DNA from 3 places in the Pseudomonas sp. NPDC089530 genome. Region 3 is predicted to be linked to each of the others. Evidence: predicted binding sites of a transcription regulator. Region 3 holds the regulator's gene; each other region holds the start of a gene.
What was found. The regulator sigma-54, encoded in region 3, starts transcription at its own class of promoters, with help from an activator protein. The targets are predictions, from matches to a motif close to ANTGGCATNNANNTTGCTNT.
Positions count from the first base shown of each region.

Region 1: flhA (flagellar biosynthesis protein FlhA) is a predicted target of sigma-54. The motif match lies at 1,815-1,834, and genes of this name have one in related genera.
Region 2: ACQKQA_RS20760 (pilin) is a predicted target of sigma-54. The motif match lies at 5,733-5,752, and genes of this name have one in related genera.

Region 1 covers NZ_JBNNVU010000069.1:18,942-26,336, forward strand. The annotation lists gene fliR (flagellar biosynthetic protein FliR) at 1-550, shown strand, start outside; gene flhB (flagellar biosynthesis protein FlhB) at 554-1,690, shown strand; gene flhA (flagellar biosynthesis protein FlhA) at 1,893-4,022, shown strand; gene flhF (flagellar biosynthesis protein FlhF) at 4,034-5,359, shown strand; gene fleN (flagellar synthesis regulator FleN) at 5,478-6,308, shown strand; gene fliA (RNA polymerase sigma factor FliA) at 6,305-7,045, shown strand; gene ACQKQA_RS22185 (chemotaxis response regulator CheY) at 7,205-7,395, shown strand, end outside.
Region 2 covers NZ_JBNNVU010000061.1:601-7,995, reverse strand. The annotation lists gene ACQKQA_RS20800 (undecaprenyl-phosphate glucose phosphotransferase) at 1-749, opposite strand, end outside; gene ACQKQA_RS20795 (FAD/FMN-containing dehydrogenase) at 1,106-1,573, shown strand; gene ACQKQA_RS20790 (energy-coupling factor ABC transporter permease) at 1,570-2,259, shown strand; gene ACQKQA_RS20785 (hypothetical protein) at 2,324-2,539, shown strand; gene yacG (DNA gyrase inhibitor YacG) at 2,543-2,746, opposite strand; gene coaE (dephospho-CoA kinase) at 2,743-3,366, opposite strand; gene ACQKQA_RS20770 (prepilin peptidase) at 3,363-4,235, opposite strand; gene ACQKQA_RS20765 (type II secretion system F family protein) at 4,238-5,455, opposite strand; gene ACQKQA_RS20760 (pilin) at 5,807-6,223, shown strand; gene ACQKQA_RS20755 (BON domain-containing protein) at 6,479-6,835, shown strand; partial or broken gene ACQKQA_RS20750 (DUF748 domain-containing protein) at 7,033-7,395, opposite strand, start outside.
Region 3 covers NZ_JBNNVU010000089.1:14,913-22,307, reverse strand. The annotation lists gene lptC (LPS export ABC transporter periplasmic protein LptC) at 1-205, shown strand, start outside; gene lptA (lipopolysaccharide transport periplasmic protein LptA) at 192-740, shown strand; gene lptB (LPS export ABC transporter ATP-binding protein) at 740-1,465, shown strand; gene ACQKQA_RS24725 (RNA polymerase factor sigma-54) at 1,648-3,141, shown strand; gene hpf (ribosome hibernation-promoting factor, HPF/YfiA family) at 3,221-3,526, shown strand; gene ptsN (PTS IIA-like nitrogen regulatory protein PtsN) at 3,539-4,003, shown strand; gene rapZ (RNase adapter RapZ) at 4,006-4,863, shown strand; gene ACQKQA_RS24705 (HPr family phosphocarrier protein) at 4,880-5,152, shown strand; gene ACQKQA_RS24700 (ZIP family metal transporter) at 5,184-6,077, opposite strand; gene ACQKQA_RS24695 (superoxide dismutase) at 6,110-6,721, opposite strand; gene ACQKQA_RS24690 (hypothetical protein) at 6,723-7,172, opposite strand; gene ACQKQA_RS24685 (class II fumarate hydratase) at 7,200-7,395, opposite strand, start outside.

The DNA.
Region 1 (7,395 bases), on a different contig from region 3:
CGAGCAGATCATCATCGGCGCCTTGTTCGGCTTGGCCTTGCAGCTGTTTTTCCAGGCCTTCGTGATTGCCGGGCAGATCGTTTCGACGCAGATGGGCATGGGCTTCGCCTCCATGGTCGACCCTGCCAACGGCGTTTCGGCGGCGGTGATCGGGCAGTTCCTGACCATGCTGGTGACCTTGCTGTTTCTCGGCATGAACGGCCATCTGGTGGTCTTCGAGGTGCTGATCGAAAGCTTCACCACCTTGCCGGTGGGCAGTGCGCTGCTGGTCAATCACTTCTGGGAAATCGCCGGCAAGCTGGGGTGGGTGCTGGGCGCCGCGCTGCTGCTGGTGTTGCCGGCGATCACTGCGTTGCTGGTGGTGAACATCGCCTTTGGTGTGATGACCCGCGCGGCGCCGCAATTGAACATCTTCTCCATCGGTTTTCCGATGACCCTGGTGCTGGGCCTGGTGATTTTCTGGGTCAGCCTGGGGGACATTCTCAACCAGTACCAGCCGCTGGCCGTCGAGGCCCTGCAGCTGCTACGCGATCTGGCACAGGCTCGATAAAGCATGGCTGAGAGCGAGAGCGGTCAGGACAAGACAGAAGACCCCACGGAGAAACGCAAGAAGGACTCCCGGGAAAAGGGGGAGATTGCCCGCTCCAAGGAGCTCAACACCCTGGCGATCACCATGATCGGCGCCGCCGGCCTGCTGATCTACGGTGCGGGGGTGGCGCAGGACCTGCTGGAAATCATGCGCCTGAACTTCTCCCTGCCGCGGGAAATGCTGCTCAGCCCTGGCGCCATGGGCTTGTACCTGCTGCATTCGGGCAAGATCGCGATCCTTGCCGCGATGCCGATCCTGATTCCCCTGGTGCTGGCGGCGCTGATCGGTCCCATTTCCCTGGGTGGCTGGCTGTTCTCCACCAAGAGCATGGCGCCCAAGTTCAGTCGCATGAACCCCCTCAGCGGGATGAAGCGTATGGCTTCCCCGACCTCGCTGATCGAGCTGGTCAAGGCCTTCGCCAAGTTCGTGGTGGTGCTCTTCGTCGCGCTGTCGGTGCTGTCTTCGGATATCGACGACTTTCTGCAGATCGCCCATGAGCCCTTGGAGCGGGCCATCGCCCACAGTGTCCGGCTGGTGGCCTGGAGTACCTTGTGGATGGCCTGCGGGCTGATCCTGATCGCGGCGGTGGACGTGCCGGTACAGCTGTACCAGAGCTACAAGAAACTGTTGATGACCAAGCAGGAAGTGCGGGACGAGCACAAGGACCAGGAGGGGCGGCCCGAGGTCAAACAGCGTATTCGCCAGACCCAGCGCGAGATGTCGCAGCGACGGATGATGGCGGCGATCCCCGAGGCGGATGTGGTCATCACCAACCCGACCCACTATGCGGTGGCGCTCAAGTACGACGCCGAGAAGGGCGGGGCACCGGTATTGCTGGCCAAGGGCACTGATTTCCTGGCGCTGAAGATTCGCGAGATCGCGGTGGCCAACGAGGTGCTGTTGCTGGAGTCGCCGGCGCTGGCGCGTTCGATCTACCACTCCACCGAGCTGGAGCAGGAAATTCCTGGCGGGCTCTATCTGGCGGTGGCCCAGGTGCTGGCCTACGTCTATCAGATTCGCCAGCACCAGGCCGGCAAGGGCAAGCGCCCCGAGCCCCTCAAGGATCTGCCGATTCCGCCGGATCTGCGCCGCGATTCCTGAGTTTCTCGAGTTGTGCAGGGTCGATGATCCTGCACGGCTCGAGCTGGCTCGCGATGGCGCTGAACGTGACTTTTGCAGTGGTTGATGGCGCAACGCCATAAATCAGTTCGAGCATCGGGCCAAAGTTGGAAAGCTTCTTGCAATACCCGCCCTGCGCCGCTTCCAGGCGTCAAAAGTTTGCTTTAGGGAACGGGGAATACCGGTGGATCGCTCTCAGTTAATCAGCACGGCTCGCACTAACCTGACTGAACTCAGTCGGGGGAACCTGGGTGTGCCGCTGTTGCTGCTGGTCATGCTGGCCATGATGATGCTGCCGGTGCCGCCGTTCCTGCTGGACGTGTTCTTCACCTTCAACATCGCGCTGTCGATCGTCGTGCTGCTGGTTTGCGTGTACGCCTTGCGGCCTCTGGATTTTGCGGTATTCCCCACCATCCTGCTGGTGGCGACCCTGTTGCGCCTGGCGCTGAACGTGGCGTCCACGCGGGTGGTGATGCTCCACGGCCAGGACGGCCACGCCGCCGCGGGCAAGGTGATCCAGGCCTTCGGCGAAGTGGTGATCGGCGGTAACTATGTGGTCGGTATCGTGGTGTTCGCGATCCTGATGATCATCAACTTCGTGGTGGTGACCAAGGGTGCCGGGCGTATCTCCGAGGTGAGCGCGCGCTTCACCCTCGATGCGATGCCGGGCAAGCAGATGGCCATCGACGCCGACCTCAACGCCGGCCTGATCGATCAGGCCCAGGCCAAGGCGCGGCGCCAGGAAGTGGCCCAGGAGGCCGAGTTCTACGGCTCCATGGACGGTGCCAGCAAGTTCGTCCGCGGCGACGCCATTGCCGGCCTGCTGATCCTGTTCATCAACCTGATCGGCGGTATGGCGGTCGGTATCTTCCAGCACAACATGTCCTTCGGCGATGCCGGCCGGGTGTACGCGCTGCTGACCATCGGTGACGGTTTGGTGGCGCAATTGCCGTCGCTGCTGCTGTCTACCGCGGCCGCGATCATGGTGACCCGTGCCTCCGGTTCCGAGGACATGGGCAAGCAGATCAACCGGCAGATGTTCGCCTCGCCCCGGGCCCTGGCCGTCGCTGCCGGCCTGATGGCGGTGATGGGCCTGGTGCCGGGCATGCCGCACTTTTCCTTCCTGAGCATGGCGGCCCTGGCGGCCGGCGCGGCGTACCTGTTCTGGAAGCGTCAGAACGTGGTCAAGGCCCGCGCCCTGGAAGAGGTCCAGCGCCAGCAGGACCTGCTGCCTTCGCCGGCCCGGGCCCTGGAAACCAAGGAGCTGGGTTGGGACGACGTGACCCAGATCGACATGATCGGCCTGGAAGTCGGCTACCGCCTGATTCCCCTGGTGGACCGCAACCAGGGCGGGCAATTGCTGGCACGGATCAAGGGCGTGCGCAAGAAGCTGTCCCAGGACCTGGGCTTCCTCATGCCGACCGTGCACATTCGCGACAACCTCGACCTGGCGCCGAGCGCCTACCGGCTGACCCTGATGGGGGTGATCCTGGCCGAGGCCGAGATCTACCCGGATCGCGAACTGGCGATCAACCCGGGGCAGGTCTACGGCTCGCTCAATGGCATCACCGCCAAAGATCCGGCCTTCGGCCTGGAGGCGGTCTGGATCGAGATCAGCCAGCGCGCCCAGGCGCAGTCGCTGGGTTACACCGTGGTCGACGCCAGTACTGTGGTCGCCACCCACCTCAACCAGATTCTGTACAAGCACTCCAGCGAGCTGATCGGCCACGAAGAAGTCCAGCAGCTCCTGCAATTGCTGGCCAAGGGCTCGCCAAAGCTGGCGGAAGAGCTGGTGCCGGGCGTTCTCTCCCTGTCCCAGTTGCTCAAGGTGCTGCAGGCGCTGCTGGCCGAACAGGTGCCGGTGCGGGATATCCGCAGCATCGCCGAAGCCATCGCGAACAATGCCGCCAAGAGTCAAGATACTGCCGCTCTGGTGGCGACCGTGCGCGTCGGATTGTCGCGCGCCATCGTGCAAAGCATTGTAGGGACTGAGTCTGAGCTGCCTGTGATCACCTTGGAACCAAGGTTGGAACAAATCTTGCTCAATAGTCTGCAGAAGGCAGGACAAGGCTCGGAAGAGGGCGTTCTGCTGGAGCCAAGCATGGCTGAGAAGCTGCAGCGTTCGTTGATCGAAGCCGCGCAGCGCCAGGAAATGCAAGGTCAACCGGTGATTCTGCTGGTAGCCGGTCCGGTTCGCGCGATGCTCTCGCGCTTCGGGCGCCTGGCGGTCCCGGGCTTGCACGTGTTGGCCTATCAGGAAATTCCCGACAACAAGCAAGTGACCATCGTTGCGACAGTAGGGCCCAACGGCTGAGGTAGTGGGTTATGCAAGTTAAGCGTTTTTTCGCCGCCGATATGCGTCAGGCCATGAAGCTGGTTCGTGATGAGCTGGGCGCCGACGCCGCCATCATTGGCAACCGCCGCATCGCCGGCGGTGTCGAACTGACGGCTGCCCTGGATTACAAGCTGTCGGCCCTGGCGCCCCGGGTGCCGAACATGGAGCTCGAGGACGAGCTGCGCAAGACTCAATCGCGCATCGTCACCGCCCAGGCCGAGCTGAGCCTGCGTGGCGATGGCGACACCAATGCCAACACCAATCGCCAGCTGTTCGCCGGCCTGCCGCTGACCGCCGCCGAGCCGCTGATCGAACCCACCTTCAGTGAGCCGCAGCGTCCGGCCCCGGTCGTCGCCGCGCCGGCCGCCGTCGATCCGCGGGCATTCGACTCGATGCGTTTCGAACTCAATGGCCTGCGCGAGCTGCTGGAAGTCCAGCTCGGTTCCCTGGCCTGGAGCCAGTTGCAAGGCAGCCGGCCCGAGCAGGCCAACCTCTGGCGGCGCCTGCAGCGTATCGGCCTGTCCGGTCCGCTGGCCCGCGACCTGCTGGCGCTGATCACGGACATCGACGAGCCTCGCCAGGCCTGGCGCATGCTGCTGGCCCACCTGGCGCGGATGATCGTGATCCCGGAAGCCGAGCCGCTGGAAGAGGGCGGTGTGATCGCCATGGTCGGCCCCGCCGGCATGGGCAAGACCACCACCCTGGCCAAGCTGGCGGCCCGCTACGTTCTCAAGTACGGCGCACAGAACATCGCGCTGGTGAGCATGGACAGCTACCGCATCGGCGCCCAGGAGCAGCTCAAGACCCTGGGCCGCATCCTCAATGTCTCGGTGACCCATGTCGACCCGGGCCAGTCCCTGGCCCAGGCCCTCGATCCGCTGCTGCGCAAGCGCGTGGTGCTGATCGATACTGCCGGTCTGCAAGCCAGCGACCCGGCCCTGCGCATGCAGCTGGAAAGCCTGGCCGGTCGCGGGATCCGCGCAAAAAATTATCTGGTCTTGGCAACCACCAGCCAGAAACAGGTTCTAACCGCCGCATACCACAGCTACAAGCGTTGCGGGCTGGCCGGCTGCATCCTGACTAAACTGGATGAAACCGCCAGCCTTGGTGAGGTGCTGAGCCTGGCGATCAGTCACGAACTCCCCGTTGCCTATCTGACCGATGGCCCACGGATTCCAGACGATCTGCACTTGCCGCGCCGGCACCAGCTGGTCAGTCGTGCGGTGAGCGTGCAGATGCAGGAAGAACCCAGCGAAGAAGCCATGGCCGACATGTTCGCTGACCTCTACCACAACCCGGCCAAACGGGTGGGCTGAGGGATTCATGAAAAGATTGCAATGTACCTACATCGATGGTCTGCCAGGCATTGTTCCGTTGGTGAACGCGCAGCCAGTTATGTGGCCCCGTCTAAGTAAGACAAGGTAAAGAAAGAACATGGGCAGCATGCATCCCGTACAGGTGATCGCGGTGACCGGCGGCAAAGGTGGCGTCGGCAAGACTAACGTGTCAGTGAACTTGTCCCTGGCCCTAGCGGAGCTCGGTCGGCGCGTCATGCTGCTGGACGCCGACCTGGGGCTGGCGAACGTCGACGTCCTGCTGGGTCTGACGCCCAAACGGACCCTTGCCGATGTCATCGAAGGCCGCTGCGAGCTGCGCGACGTGCTGCTGCAGGGGCCGGGCGGCATCCGTATCGTGCCGGCGGCGTCCGGCACCCAGAGCATGGTGCACCTGAGCCCGGCGCAGCATGCCGGTCTGATCCAGGCCTTCAGCGATATCGGCGACAACCTCGACGTACTGGTGATCGACACCGCTGCGGGTATCGGTGACTCGGTAGTCAGTTTTGTCCGCGCCGCCCAGGAAGTGCTGCTGGTGGTCTGCGACGAGCCGACCTCGATCACCGATGCCTACGCGCTGATCAAGCTGCTCAATCGCGATTACGGCATGAACCGCTTCCGCGTGCTCGCCAACATGGCGCAGAGCCCCCAGGAAGGTCGCAACCTGTTCGCCAAGTTGACCAAGGTCACTGATCGCTTCCTGGACGTGGCTCTACAATACGTCGGCGCCGTGCCTTACGACGAATGCGTGCGCAAGGCCGTGCAAAAGCAGCGTGCGGTCTATGAGGCGTTTCCCCGTTCGAAGTGCGCGCTGGCCTTCAAGGCCATTGCACAGAAAGTCGATACCTGGCCATTGCCGGCCAACCCACGTGGGCATCTGGAATTTTTCGTCGAGCGACTCGTGCATCAAACAGCGGGACCGGTGCTATGAGCGCCAGCGGCTTCAATCTTTACCGCAAGTCGGCACGTGACAGCCAGTACGAACTGATCGAGCGCTATGCGCCGCTGGTCAAGCGTATTGCCTATCACCTGCTGGCGCGCTTGCCGGCCAGCGTCCAGGTCGAGGACCTGATCCAGGCCGGGATGATCGGCCTGCTCGAAGTGTCGACCAAGTACGACGCGAGCAAGGGCGCGAGTTTCGAGACCTACGCGGGTATCCGTATCCGTGGGGCGATGCTCGACGAGGTGCGTAAAGGTGACTGGGCGCCGCGTTCGGTGCATCGCAATACCCGGATGGTGAGTGACGCGATCCGCGCAATTGAAGCTAAAACCGGTCGCGACGCTAAAGATCATGAAGTTGCGGCCGAACTTCAATTGAGTCTCGATGATTATTACGGGATTTTGAACGACACCTTGGGCAGTCGCCTGTTCAGCTTCGACGACCTGTTGCAGGACGGCGAGCATGAAGGGCTGCATGAGGATGGCGCGAGTGCTCATCTCGAGCCGTCGCGCGACCTGGAGGACGAACGTTTCCAGGCTGCGCTGGCGGATGCGATTGCCAATTTGCCGGAGCGTGAGCGACTGGTCTTGGCGCTGTACTACGACGAAGAGCTGAATCTCAAGGAAATCGGTGAGGTCCTGGGGGTCAGCGAATCGCGGGTCAGCCAGTTACACAGCCAGTGCGCGGCCCGTTTGCGGGGGCGTTTGGGGGAGTGGCGAGCGCGCTGACAGGCAGTGTGGGGACACTGCGGACGAGACTGGCACGAGGTTGTCGGTCTTGCGGCGTGTATTCCATGCAGTCGTTGAGTGCTCTGCCTGATTGATTGAATGGCGCGTCCAGGTGCTGGACGCGTTTAAGACTGCTTGGAGGTCGAATTGGACAAGAACATGAAAATCCTCATCGTTGATGACTTCTCAACGATGCGGCGGATCATCAAGAACCTGTTGCGTGACCTGGGGTTCACCAACACGGTCGAGGCCGACGATGGCACCACCGCCATTCCGGTTCTCAACAGTGGGAGCATCGACTTTCTGGTAACGGACTGGAACATGCCTGGCATGACCGGTATCGATCTGCT
Region 2 (7,395 bases), on a different contig from region 3:
AGATCGGGGACCAGGGCGACATTCACCGACAGCTGGCGCAGCCGCCGCACGAACTCTTCGATGCGCGCGTGCGCGGCCCAGGGCAGGGCGATCAGCACCTGGTTGACCTGTTCGTCGCGGATCAACGTTTCCAGGTTCCGGGTATTGCCGAGGAAGGGCAGGTCGCAGAATTCCGCGGGCACGCGGTCGCTGCGGTCGTCAATGAAACCGATCAGCCCGGAGCGGATATCGCCGTGGCGCTGCATGTGTTCGGCGAGGAACAGCGCGCTTTCGCTGAAGCCGAGGATCACCGTGCGTTGCAGGTATTTGCCGTGGGCCATCCACGAATGGAACAGGCGCAGCAGCAACAGGCGCTCGATGCCGAACAGCACGAGGCTGGCGAAGAACCAGAGGAACAGGTCGGGCAGGCTGAAGACCGGCAACAGGTGCAGCCCCTGATACATGACCAGCAAGATGCAGAAGGCCGAGGTCCAGGCCACCAGCATCGTGCGAAAGCGCAGGCGATTGCTGAAGAATTCTTCGGAGTACACCCCTTGAGCCTGGAACAGGATGACGGTGATCACGGCAAAGAACAGCAGCAGGCCGAGCACCGTAGGCCACAGGTCCGTGCTGGCCGACTCGGCGCTCGGGAACAGCAGGATGCCGGGCAAAGCTGCTGAGAGGGCATGCGTCAGCTTGACCCCGGCGATAAAGAGTTCCATGAATCCTGTTCGGGTCAGAAACCTACTATCAATCGATTTCTTGAGCATCGAGTCCCGTCGCTGCCAGGTAAAACCCAGCCCTGTCAAAGGTGAATCCGCTTCAGAGGCAGGGTTGAAAAATGAGGGTTACTAAAAAAGAGTCTGTTTTTTGTCGCCTAATGGTGGCGAAAAGATACTATTTAAGTGTTTCTATGGTCAAGTATTTGACTAATTCTTGCTGTTGCTCAGTGATGTTGCATTATGCATCGGAATTTTGACGGTTTGTGTGCTTCAAGACGAACGGAGAACCTGGGGTGCGTCATGAAGTTGGCTCGCTCGGCGGTCCTGGCGGGTGCAACCTCGGGTGTCCCGACCTGGCGGTGTAGACTGGGCGCTGTCGATCAACCGAAGGAAGGGGAGACGCTGTGAGGTATTGGGCAATGCTGTTGCTGGGGTTCCTGCCGTTGCTGGCGCAGGCGCTTGAAGTGGGCGAGCGCCTGGCGCCCTGGACCCTGCTCGATCAGTTCGACCGGGCCTATAGCCTCGATGGGCAGGCGCGGACGCTGCTGGTGGCGCGCAGCATGGACGGCGCCAAACTGGTGAGCGCGGCCTTGCAGGATCGTCCCGCGGGGTATCTGGAGGCCCGGCATACGGTGTTCGTCGCGGACATCCAGCGCATGCCGGCGTTGATCGCCCGGATGTTCGCGGTGCCGGCGATGCGGGACTACGGCTATCGGGTCATGCTCGACCGTGACGGCCGGGTGGCGCCGCGCTACGCCGGGGCTGTGGATAAAGTCCTGTGGCTGCAGCTCGACGAGGGCCGGTTGGTCGCCCGGCGGGAATACGGCAGCGCCGCTGAGCTGCGCGCCGCGCTGGAGCAGGCGCAGCCATGATCAGCGCGGCGCTGCTGTCGCCGGTCACCCTTGGCGCCGGCTGGCTGATCTATGTGCCCGTGGTGCTCTGGGCGGCCTGGCGAGCGCCCTGGGTCGAGCTGTTCAGCGACAGCCGGCGCCAGCATCTGCTGTTCGGCACGGTGTTCGCGCTGTTCATGCTGTGGCTGGTGCGCCGGGATTTCGATACCGGCGTGTCCTATCACTTCATCGGCATGACGGCGGTGACTCTATTGCTGGATTGGCCGCTGGCGATCGTCGGCGGGCTGATCGCCCAGCTGGGGCTGGTGGCGCTGGGGCGCCAGGATCTGGCGGCGCTCGGGATCAACGGGGCCTTGCTGATCCTGCTGCCGGTGCTGGTCACCGAAGGCTGCGCGATCCTGGTGGAGCGTGCGCAGCCGCGTAACCCTTTTGTGTATATCTTCTGTTCCGGCTTTTTTGCCGCCGCCCTGTCGGCCTTGTTGTGCCTGCTGGTCGGCCTGGGCCTGCTGTGGTTCGACGAACGTTTTGCCATGCCGGAATGGCTGGAAGATTTCATCGGCTACCTGTGGCTGATCATCTTTCCCGAGGCCTTCATCAATGGCATGGTGATCAGCGCCCTGGTGGTGTTCTGCCCCGAGTGGCTGGAAACCTTCAACCGTACCCGCTACCTGTCGGCGCCCTGGAAGGACGACGATCCGCGTTCTTGATCCAGGTCAAACACTCTCGGCAGGCGCGGTTCCATGCTCCGCAAAACCGTTCGGGAGCATGGGCATGAGTGTGTATGAATGGGCACGGCAGGAAGTTCGCGACAGCCTGAACGCCGCGCAGGAGGAGGGCTTCGAGCCGGGCTTGAGCCTGCGCGCCCTGCTCAGCGCGGTGGTGCAGGAAAGCCGGCGGGTGCGCAGCGCCGAGGATCTGGCCGACGAGTTGCAGTTTCTCGCGGAGAACCTCGACGACACGCAGGATTACGCGTTCATGCGGCCGTAAGGCTCAGTGGGCGCGAGGCGGCAGGTCGTCGGAGAACAGCTCGTCTTCAGCATCCGGGCCGACCGGAATCTTGTGCTCTTCGGCCGCCCAGGCGCCGAGGTCGATCAGTTTGCAGCGGTCCGAGCAGAAGGGACGGTTGACGTTGCTCGTGGTCCATTCCACGGGCGCACCGCAGGTTGGACATTCCACGGTCAGGGGTTGGCTCATGACTGGCCTCCACGCAAGGTAAGGTAAAAGTGATGCAGGCGCTCGACCTCGCTGTGCAGCCAGGCGAGGTCGCGGTCGTTGACCAGCACATCGTTGGCATGGCCCAGGCGGTCTTCGCGGGTCGCCTGGGCCTTGAGAATCGCCTGGACCTGCTGTTCGCTGATGCCGTCGCGCTGCAAGGTCCGCTCGATCTGCAGTGGCTGCGGCACGTCGATCACCAGGATTCGCTGGGTCATCGCGTACTGCCCGGACTCGATCAGCAGCGGTGACACCAGGATCGCGTAGGGCGATTCGGCGCGCGCCAGATGGGCGGTGATTTCCTCGGCAATCAAAGGATGCAGCAGGGCTTCCAGCCAGAGGCGTTGTTGCGGTACCTCGAAGATCAACTGGCGCAGCGCGGCGCGATCCAGTTGGCCGTCGGCCTGCAACACGCTGTCGCCGAAATGCTCGGCAATCCGCGCCAGGGCCGGGCGGCCGGGTTCGACCACCCAGCGGGCCGCGTGATCGGCATCCACGACATGAATGCCCAGATCGATGAAGCGTTGGGCCGCGGCGCTTTTGCCACTGCCGATACCGCCGGTAAGGCCGAGAATCCATGGTTTGAGAACAGGTTTGGTCATCTGAAACCGACAAACTGCAAATAGTGGTCGGTTATTTGACCACCCCAGAGCAAGGCAATCCAGCCGGCGATGGCCAGAAAGGGACCGAAAGGGATAGGCGTGGACATCTGCGCCCGCTGCCGGCGCAGCATGACGACCCCCATCAGGGCGCCTGTCAGTGAGGCCAGCACCAGGGTCAGCGGCAGAATCTGCCAGCCGCCCCAGGCGCCGAGCATCGCCAGCAGCTTGAAATCGCCGTGACCGATGCCTTCCTTGCCGGTCAGCAGCTTGAACAGCCAGTACACCGACCACAGGCACAGGTAGCCGGCCACCGCGCCCCACAGCGCATCGTGCAGGCTGACGAACAGCTCGAAGGCATTGACGATCAGGCCCAGCCACAACAGGGGCAGCACCAGCACGTCCGGCAACAGCTGGTGATCGGCATCGATCAGGCTCATCGCCAACAGGCCCCAGCTCAGGAACAGCACCAGCCCGGCCTGCCAGCCAAAGCCGAAATGCCAGGCCACCAGGGCCGAGACCAGGCCACAGGCCAGCTCCACCAGCGGGTAGCGCCGGCCGATCGCGGTCTTGCAGGCGGAACAGCGCCCGCGTAGCAGCAGGTAGCTGAGCAGCGGGATGTTTTCCCAGGGGCGGATCGAGTGCCCGCAGTGCGGGCACTGGGAGTGGGGGAGCAGCAGGTTGTAGGTCGGCCCGGCGGGTTCGGCGGGCAGCCCCAGGATGTCGCGGGCCTGGATGCTCCAGTCCTGTTCGAGCATCTTCGGCAGGCGCCAGATCAGCACGTTGAGGAAGCTGCCGACAATCAGGCCCAGGACCAGCGTCGATAACACGAAGACCAGTGGGGAACTGGCCAGGACTTCACTCAATGACATGTTCAGATCGCTGTGCCGAGTTGGAAGATGGGTAAGTACATGGCGACCACCAGGCCGCCGACCAGGGTGCCCAAAACTACCATGATCACGGGCTCCATGAGACTGCTGAGCGTATCGACCAGGGTATCGACCTCTTCCTCGTAGTGGATCGCGACCTTTTCCAGCATGGCGTCCAGGGCCCCGGACTCTTCGCCGATGGCGGTCATCTGGATGGCCATACCGGGGAAGATGCCGCAGGCACGCATGGAGAAATGCAGCTGCATGCCGGTCGCCACATCCTGCCGGATCCGCTGCACCGCCTGTTTGAACACCTGGTTGCCGGTGGCCCCGGCCACCGAGCCCAGGGCTTCCACCAGCGGGACTCCGGCGGCGAAGGTGGTGGACAGGGTGCGGGCGTAGCGGGCCACCGCGGACTTGTACAGCAGCGGCGCCACCAGCGGCAGTTTCAGCAGGCCCACGTCCAGCCACTGGCGAAAGCGCGGCGAGCGCCTGTGGGCCTGGCGCACGCCGAACACTCCGGCCAGCAGGCCGCCCGCCAGCAGCCACCCCCACTGCTGCACGAATGCCGAGAGGGCGATCACCAGTTGGGTAAACACCGGCAGCTGCGCGCCGAAGCCTGCGAACATCGACTGGAATTGCGGCACCACCTTGACCAGCAGGATGCCGGTGACCACCAGGGCCACGCAGATCACCGCCAGCGGGTAGGTCATGGCCTTGCGGATGCGGGTCTTGAGGTTGGCGCTTTTTTCCTGGTAGGTCGCCACCCGCTCCAGCAGGGTTTCCAGGGCGCCGGCCTGTTCCCCGGCCTCCACCAGGTTGCAATACAGCTCGTCGAAATGCCGCGGCCTCTTGCGCAAGGCGCTGGTGAGACTGCTGCCAGCGGCGATGTCCTGTTTCAGCTCGGCCATCAGCTTGCCCATGTTCGGGTTATCGAAGCCCTCGGCAATGATGTCGAACGCTTGCAGCAGCGGTACACCCGCCTTGATCAGGGTCGCCAGCTGCCGGGTGAACAGGCTGATGTCCCGGGCCTTGATGGCGGGCGCTCGCTGGAACAGCGCAGGGGGCTTTTTCCTGACCCGGGCCGGGCTGATGCCTTGCTTGCGCAGCTGTGCCCGGACCAGCGAGGGGGTATGGCCGCTCAATTCGCCGCGCAGTTTGCTGCCTTGCCGGTCGGTGCCTTCCCACAGGTAGACACTCATCTTTGCTGCTTTGACCGCCATGCTGTTGAGCCCCGGGTGATGGTGGATGTCCTCGGGGCCGGCAGTGCCCCGTGCGCTATCGAATGGGTCGCTGCACGTGCGCGGCGGCCGGTCCATAGAGTTTGAATGGCCCGATACGTTCCTTGGACGGGGTCCGCGCGGGTTGATGGACAGCGTAGTTGGCCATGGTGGCCTGCCGCGGGCACTTGGCTGACAAAAAGTGTCAGATAGTGCGACTTCTGGCGCTCACCGCCCTGGGCCCGGCGTCGCCGACCCCCGTAAACACTGGGGCGCGGGCGCTGGCACAGGCCGTGCTATGGCTGTGTGGGCGAGTGTCCGGACCCTCAGATATCCACTGCCTGGAGCAGAGAGATGAAGTATCAGAAAGGTTTCACCTTGATCGAATTGCTGGTCGTCGTGGCGATCATCGGCATCCTGGCCACCTTTGCCATGCCGCTGTATTCCAAGTATCAGGCGCGGGCCAAGGTCACCGCGGCCTTGGCCGAGACGTCGGCGCTGAAGGTCAACTTCGAGGACGTGCTGAACCAGGGCGGCGATCCGACCCTGGAGCTGGTGGGGGGCAAGGCGGCGACCTCGAATTGCACCATGACCGCTGCGGGCTCCGCCTCGACCGGCTCCGGAGCGATTGGCTGCACTATCCTCAATGCGCCGGCGCCGGTGCTGAACAAGACCCTCACCCTGACCCGCACCAACGCCGATGGCTGGGTATGCACCACCACTGTCCCTGCGGATTACTCCCCCAAAGGTTGCAGCGCCAGCGGCAGTTGAATACCGGCCAGGCGTCAGACTTTGGGGAAAGTGTCGAGAATTCAGGTGGTTAGCTGATCGTGCACAGGCAACTTGCATGCGGATTATTCGGCAGTCATGCATTTTGCATGGTCGTGGAATTCTGGGTTTTTTCTAACTGATTGATATTAAAGGGATTTATTGATTTTCTGAACTTGGCATAACGCCTGCAATCTACCTAATACCCCTGCTGCCGGGATCTGGAGCAGGCTTTCCAGAAGAACAGGAGTTACTCGTATGAAGAAGCTCGCTATCGCTGCTGCAACTGCTACCGCTCTGACCCTGACCATGGCTAACGTCGCATTTGTCCAGGCCGCTCAAACTACTCAGGCGCCAATGGTGCTCGCGGCGGGTGAAGTGACCAAGGCCAAGGAGGCCACTTCCGACACCTGGATCACCACCAAAGTCAAAGCGGATCTCGTTACCGAAAAAGGTATTCCGGGTACCGACATCAAGGTCGAAACCAACAAGGGTGTGGTTTCTCTTTCTTCCACCGTTGCTCTGACTGCGTCGCAGAAAGAGACCGCAGTCAGCATCACCAAGAAGATCAAGGGCGTGACGGCAGTCTCGGCTGACGGCCTGAAAACCCAATAAGCCCAAGCATCTTGCCCGGACAGGGATAAGGCGCGGTGGGGGAGTCAGCTCTGCCGCCTCCTTGAAGGTTCATGCGAACGGCCACCAGGACGTAGCCACGTTGCAAAAACGAAACAGGCCCCGGCACGTTGTGCTGGGGCCTGTTTCATTGTGGGCGGGGAAAACCGACCCGTTTCCGGGTCGGCAGGCAGGGGGGCTTACTCGGCGTCCAGATGCATCGGGGTGACGACCCGGCCATCGCTTTCGGCCTGGCCGAGGTTGGCGTCGATGAAGTACACCCGGTCGTCGGCCAACTGGCCTTTATCCACCAGGAAGTCCTTGATGCTGCTGGCCCGTTCCTGGCCCAGCTGGCGCAGCAAGACATCGCTGTCGCTCCAGAACTTGATCACGCCTTCGCGCATTTTCGCGGTGCGTTCTTCCTTGCCCAGGTCCTTCCATTCGGCCGGTGGCTGGGCCTTGAGGCGGGTGCGATAGATGCCTTCGAGCAGCGGGCCTTTCTCGCCTTCCGGCACTTGCAGCAACGACGCCTGGGCCGGCACTTTTTCGCCGCGGCGCTGGAG
Region 3 (7,395 bases):
CCGCACCGACGAGAAAAATCGCAACCTGCTGGTCACCACGACCCGCATGACAGTATTCCCGCAGAAGCAATATGCGCAGACCGATCAAGACGTTAGAATCGACGGCGCCGGCGGCGTGACGACTGGCAAGGGAATGAAAGCGTATTTGAAAGACGGCAGGATGAACCTGCTATCGAACGTAAGAGGACAGTATGAGGCTCGTTAAAACCCTCCCTATTTTGCTCAGTCTGGGCGCAGCACTGGGAAGCGTGAGCGCCTGGGCTCTGCCGAACGATAGCCAGCAACCGATCCGCATCCAGGCCGACGACGCTCAACTGGACGACAAGAACGGCGTAGCGACCTACCGAGGCGACGTGATCATCACCCAGGGCTCGATGAAGGTCACCGGCAATACCGTGACCATCACCCGCACCCAGACCGGCGATATCGACGTAGTGACCTCCGTGGGCAACCTGGCCTACTTCGAACAGCTGCAGACCCAGGGCGACACCAAGCCTGTCCAGGGCTACGGCGTGACCATCCAGTACCACGCCAACCAGAACCGCGTCGTACTGATCGACCGCGCCAAGGTCATCGACAAGGACGGCAACATCACCCAGGGCGAGAAGATCGTCTACGACACGAACAAGAAGCTCGCCAGCGCCGGTCGCGCCACCGGCAGCAAAGTCACTGAGACACGCCCACGGATCGACATGGTCATCCAGCCGAAAAAGAAAACCGACGAGCAAAAGGCCCAGTAATGGCAACTCTGAAAGCCCAGCACTTGGCCAAGAGCTACAAGAGCCGCCAGGTCGTGCGTGACGTCAGCCTGTCCATCGACAGCGGCCAGATCGTCGGCCTGCTCGGCCCCAACGGCGCCGGCAAGACCACCTGCTTCTACATGATCGTCGGCCTGGTCCAGGCCGATCAGGGGCGCATCCTGATCGACGACCTGGATGTCAGCCATCAGCCGATGCACGGCCGCGCCCGCGCCGGGATCGGCTACCTGCCCCAGGAAGCCTCGATCTTCCGCAAGCTCTCGGTAGCCGACAACATCATGGCCATCCTCGAGACCCGCAAGGAGCTCGACAAGGCCGGTCGTCGCCAGGAGCTGGAAAGCCTGCTGCAGGAATTCCACATCAGCCACATCCGCGACAACCTCGGCATGAGCCTCTCCGGCGGCGAACGTCGTCGTGTGGAAATCGCCCGCGCACTGGCCACCGCCCCCAAGTTCATCCTGCTCGACGAACCTTTCGCCGGCGTGGACCCGATCTCGGTAGGCGACATCAAGCAGATCATTCACCACCTGAAGGCCAAGGGCATCGGCGTGCTCATCACTGACCACAACGTCCGTGAAACCCTGGACATCTGCGAAACCGCCTACATCGTCAACGACGGCCAACTGATCGCCGAAGGCGACGCCGAGACCATCCTCGCCAACGAGCTGGTCAAGGAAGTGTACCTGGGGCATGAGTTCCGTCTGTAAGCCTTGAGGTGTTTGGCTGGTCGCCAGAGCGCCTGCCGCGATAAAACCCCACCGTTTTTATTGTTACAGCGCTCTAGGCAAACACTTCAGTTTCAGGCATATAATTTGCTTATGTTTGGCGCTCACGCGCCCTGTAGTGGATGGCGCATGTGCGCCGGCGAATAAGGTGTTAAGCCCCTGCCATGAAACCATCGCTAGTCCTCAGAATGGGCCAGCAGCTGACGATGACCCCGCAGCTGCAACAGGCCATCCGCCTGCTCCAATTGTCGACCCTGGACCTGCAACAGGAGATCCAGGAGGCCCTGGAGTCCAACCCGATGCTCGAACGCCAGGAAGAAGGCGACGACTTCGATAACACCGATCCACTGGCCGACAACCCCGAGCAGAAGCCCAATACCGATCTCCAGGAAACCTCCTATCAGGAAACCGCCCCAACGGTGGACAACCTCGAGGACGGCGAATGGAACGAGCGCATTCCCAACGACCTGCCGGTCGACACCGCCTGGGAAGATGTCTACCAGACCAGCGCCAGCAGCCTGCCCAGCAACGATGACGACGAGTGGGACTTCACCACCCGCACCTCGGCCGGCGAAAGCCTGCAGAGCCATCTGCTCTGGCAGTTGAACCTGGCGCCCATGTCCGACACCGATCGCCTGATCGCCGTGACCCTGATCGACTGCATCAACAATCAAGGCTACCTGGACGAGACCCTCGAGGAAATCCACGAGGCCTTCGACCCGGAGCTGGACATCGAACTCGACGAAATCGAGGCCGTCCTGCACCGCATCCAGCAATTCGAGCCAGCCGGCATCGGTGCCCGCAACCTGGGCGAATGCCTGCTGCTGCAACTGCGACAGCTACCCGCCAAGACGCCTTGGCTGACCGAGGCCAAGCGCCTGGTCACCGACTTCATCGACCTGCTCGGCAGCCGTGACTACAGCCAGCTGATGCGGCGCATGAAGCTCAAGGAAGACGAACTGCGCCAGGTCATCGAACTGGTGCAGAGCCTCAACCCACGCCCGGGCTCGCAGATCGAATCCACCGAAGCCGAATACGTGGTCCCCGACGTCATCGTGCGCAAGGACAACGAACGCTGGCTGGTGGAACTGAACCAGGAATCCGTGCCACGCCTGCGCGTCAACCCGCAGTACGCCGGTTTCGTGCGGCGCGCCGACACCAGCGCCGACAACACCTTCATGCGCAACCAGCTGCAGGAAGCCCGCTGGTTCATCAAGAGCCTGCAGAGCCGCAACGAAACCCTGATGAAAGTCGCCACCCAGATCGTCGAGCATCAGCGCGGCTTTCTCGAGTACGGCGATGAAGCGATGAAACCCCTGGTGCTGCATGACATCGCCGAAGCCGTCGGCATGCACGAATCGACGATTTCCCGGGTGACCACGCAAAAATTCATGCATACCCCACGGGGCATTTATGAACTGAAATACTTTTTCTCCAGCCACGTCAGTACCTCCGAAGGCGGTGAATGCTCGTCCACGGCGATCCGCGCGATCATCAAGAAACTGGTCGCCGCGGAAAATCAGAAAAAGCCGTTGAGTGACAGCAAGATCGCTGGTTTACTGGAGGCACAAGGCATTCAGGTAGCCCGCCGTACCGTCGCCAAGTACCGCGAATCCCTTGGGATTGCGCCTTCCAGCGAACGGAAGCGGTTGATGTAACCGCCGGGCTCGCCACAGCGTTCCAGTGGCAGGTCAATCGACCTGCCGCTTTATGCACTGGCAACGAAGGAGAAGCTGTATGCAAGTCAACATCAGTGGACACCAACTGGAAGTGACCGAACCCCTGCGCGCTTACATCGGCGAAAAACTCGACCGACTGGAGCGGCACTTTGACAAGATTACGAATGTGCAGGTAACGCTGGCCGTCGAGAAGCTGAAGCAGAAAATCGAGGCCACGCTGCACATCCATGGTGGGGAAGTCGTCGCCAACGCAGAACATGACGATATGTATGCCGCCATCGACTTGCTCACGGACAAGCTTGACCGCCAACTGAAAAAGCATAAGGAAAAGCAACTCCACCTTCTCCAAGGCACGGGTCGCTAACACTCCCCTCCCATGATCCGACTTGAAAGCATCCTGACCCCCGGCCGTTCCCTGGTGAACGTGCCGGGCGGCAGTAAAAAACGCGCCCTCGAACAAATTGCCAACCTGATCAGCCGCGAAGTGCCTGAGCTGGAGATGCAAGATGTCTTCGAAAGCCTGATCGCCCGTGAAAAGCTGGGTTCCACCGGTTTTGGCAACGGCATCGCCATTCCACACTGTCGCCTCAAAGGCTGTGAGTCGCCCATCAGTGCCCTGATGCACCTGGACGCTCCCATCGATTTCGACGCCATCGACGGCGCTCCGGTCGACCTGCTATTCGTACTGCTGGTCCCGGAAGCCGCCACCGATGCTCACCTAGAACTGCTTCGGCAGATCGCCAGCATGCTGGACCGCAAAGAGGTGCGCGACAGACTGCGCAGCGCCACCAGCAACGAAGCCTTGTACAAGGTTGTCCTGGACGAACAGAACGGTCAGTAGCCATGCGTTTGATCATCGTCAGCGGCCGTTCCGGCTCAGGTAAAAGCACCGCCCTCGATGTACTTGAGGACAACGGCTATTACTGCATCGACAACCTGCCAGCCGGGCTGTTGCCGGAACTGGCCGAGCGAGCGCTGATCCACACCGAGCTGACCCAGCCGCTGGTCGCCGTTTCCATCGACGCCCGCAACCTGCCGAGCCACCTCTCGCGCTTCCCCGAACTGCTCGAGGAAGTGCGCAGCCGGCATATCCAGTGCGATGTGCTGTACCTGGACGCCGACGAAGAAACCCTGCTCAAGCGCTTTTCGGAAACCCGTCGCCGCCACCCCTTGAGCAGCAACAACCGCTCGCTGGCCGAGGCGATCGAAGACGAAAGCCATCTGCTGGGCCCGATCGCCGACCTCGCCGACCTCAAGGTCAACACCACCAACCTGAACCTGTATCAATTGCGCGATACCATCAAGTTGCGCTTGTTGAACCAGCCGGAACCGGGCACGGCCTTTCTGGTGGAGTCCTTCGGATTCAAGCGCGGCATGCCGGTCGATGCCGACCTGGTGTTCGATGTGCGCTGCCTGCCCAACCCGTACTGGAAGCCCGAGTTGCGTGCCCAGTCCGGACTCGATCAACCGGTCGCCGAATACCTGGCCGCCCAGCCGGATGTAGAGGAAATGTTCCAGGACATCTCCAGCTATCTGCTGAAATGGCTGCCTCGCTTCGCCGCCAGCAACCGCGCCTACGTCACTATTGCCATTGGCTGCACGGGCGGCCACCACCGTTCGGTCTACCTGACCGAACGCCTGGGCCAAGTCCTGCAGAAATCCCTGAAGAACGTCCAGGTCCGCCACCGCGACCTTAGCTGAAAGGATCTACCCCGCGATGCCTGCTCTGGAAATTGAAATCATCAACAAACTGGGCCTGCATGCCCGTGCCTCGGCTAAGTTCGTCGGCGTGGCCGGCCAGTTTCCCTGCCAGATCCGCGCCGGCAGGACGCCAGAGTCGATGGTCGACGGCAAGAGCATCATGGCGATGATGATGCTGGCCGCCGGCAAAGGTACCCGGATTCATCTGAAGACCGAAGGCGAGCAGGAACAGGAGGCGCTGGAAGCACTGGTGGCGCTGATCAACAACTTCTTCGACGAAGGCGAATAAGCCCGGCAGGGCAACCCTGCCGGACAGGCACTCAGGCGAGTGCCGTATCCATCACCATCATCAGGCAAAAACCGATACACAGCCCCAGGCTGGCCAGTTTTTCATGACCGTTGCGCCGTGATTCCGGAATCACCTCATGGGTGACCACCAGCAGCATGGCCCCCGCCGCCAACGCCAGCCCGAGCGGCAACAGCATCTCGGCCAGGCTCACCAGCCATGCGCAGAGCAGAGCGAACACCGGCTCCACCAGGCCCGAGGCGGCACCGATCAGAAACGCCTTGCCCCTGGACATGCCAGCCCCGGCCAGCACCAGGGCAATCACCAGGCCTTCCGGCACATCCTGCAAGGCGATCCCCATGGCCAGGCTGTCCGCCTCCGGCATACCACCACCCGCGGAAACGCCAACGGCCATGCCCTCGGGAATGTTGTGGGCAATGATGGCAAACACAAACAACCAGATTCGCGGCGGGATAACCGGATGCTCCAGGGTGCCCACCAAGGCCTCCGGATTACCCGCCGACACCTTGCGGTCCACCAGGAACAGGGCAAAAGCCCCGAGCATGATGCCGAAGCTGACCACCCCGCTCGACGCCCAAGCCGACAAGCCAAGGTTTTCCGCCGCGGCGATCCCGGGCACGATCAGCGAAAACGCCGTGGCCGCCAGCATCACCCCGGCGCCGAAGCCCAACAGGGTGTCGCTCAGCGCCACCGGCATCTTGCGAATGACCAGCACCGGCACCGCCCCCAGCGCGGTGCCCAGCGCACAGATCGCGCCACCCTGCAATGCCCGCGACAAGCGCGGCTCCAGGTCCAGCCAGGACAACCCCTGGGCCACTAGCAATGCAGTACCCGCCAACAGCAACAGCGAACCGAACGCGTAGCGAAACATCCGCCCGCTGCTGATCGTCAGTGTTTCAGTGCCCATAGTCAGCCTTAGATATTTTTATCGGAGGGGGCTCAAACCAGCGCAGCCTGGTAGCGCTGGGCGACCTCGGGCCAATGGATCACGTTGTAGAAGGCATTGATGTATTCCGGCCGCCGGTTCTGATAACGCAGGTAATAGGCGTGCTCCCAGACATCCAGGCCGAGAATCGGGGTATTGCCGTTCATCAGCGGGCTGTCCTGGTTACCGCTGCTCTCGACCACCAGGGTCTTCACCGGGGTCACGCTGAGCCAGGCCCAGCCGCTGCCGAAACGCGTGAGCGCCGCCTTGGTGAAGGCCTCCTTGAAGCGCTCGAAACCACCCAGTTGCGCATCGATCGCCCTGGCCAGCGCGCCATCCGGCTGGCCTCCGCCGGTCGGCGCCATCACCGCCCAGAACAGCGAGTGGTTGGCATGGCCGCCGCCCTGGTTGATCACCGCCGCTCGCAGTTTTTCCGGCAATTGCCCGACCCCGGCCACCAGCCGCTCTACCGGCCACTCGGCCCATTCGGTGCCTTCCACGGCGGCGTTGAGGTTGTTGATGTAGGTCTGGTGGTGCTTGGTGTAGTGAATCTCCATGGTCTGCGCATCGATGTGCGGTTCCAGGGCGTCGTAGGCGTAGGGCAATGCAGGCAAGGTAAAGGACATATCAATGGGCTCCGTAACGGGGGGCATCGAGGGGCGCGGCGACAGCGGTCGATTGCGCCACATTGCTCTGCAGCAGGCGCTGGGTACGGGGGTATTCGCCATGCTCAGCGATGAAGTTGAGCAACTCGACATAGGTCTTGCTGCTCTGGCGCAGCGCGGCTTCCCGCAGCGCCGGCGCCAGGCGGCTGTCCTGCAGGGTCTGCAACAGCCGCTGATGGATGGCGCAGAGGTATTCCGCGCTCTCCTCCGGCTGGTTCAGGCGCAGGTGCAGGTCCGCCAGGTTGTGGTGGGAGACGACACAGGCCGCCACCGCTTCGTCGGCATCGCTCCAGCGCTCGAACAACACCTGCGCCAAAGCCAGGGCCTGCAGGTAATACTCACGGGCGTCCACCAGGTCGCCCTGCAGGAAGAAACGGTTGGCCCTTTCGATCGTGCGTTTCCAGTGCTCCATGGTGAACCTCCAAGGCAATGTCGGGATTTACACGCCGCCCGCGGTGAGTTTTTCCGGGTCGAGCAGGATCTCCAGCTGGCTGCGCGACAGGTCGGTGTGCTCCAGGGCCACGTCGATCACCGGACGCCCCTGCTTGTAGGCGGTCTTGGCGATTTCCGCGGCCTTCTGGTAACCGATGATCGGGTTGAGCGCCGTGACCAGGATCGGGTTGCGCGACAGCGCC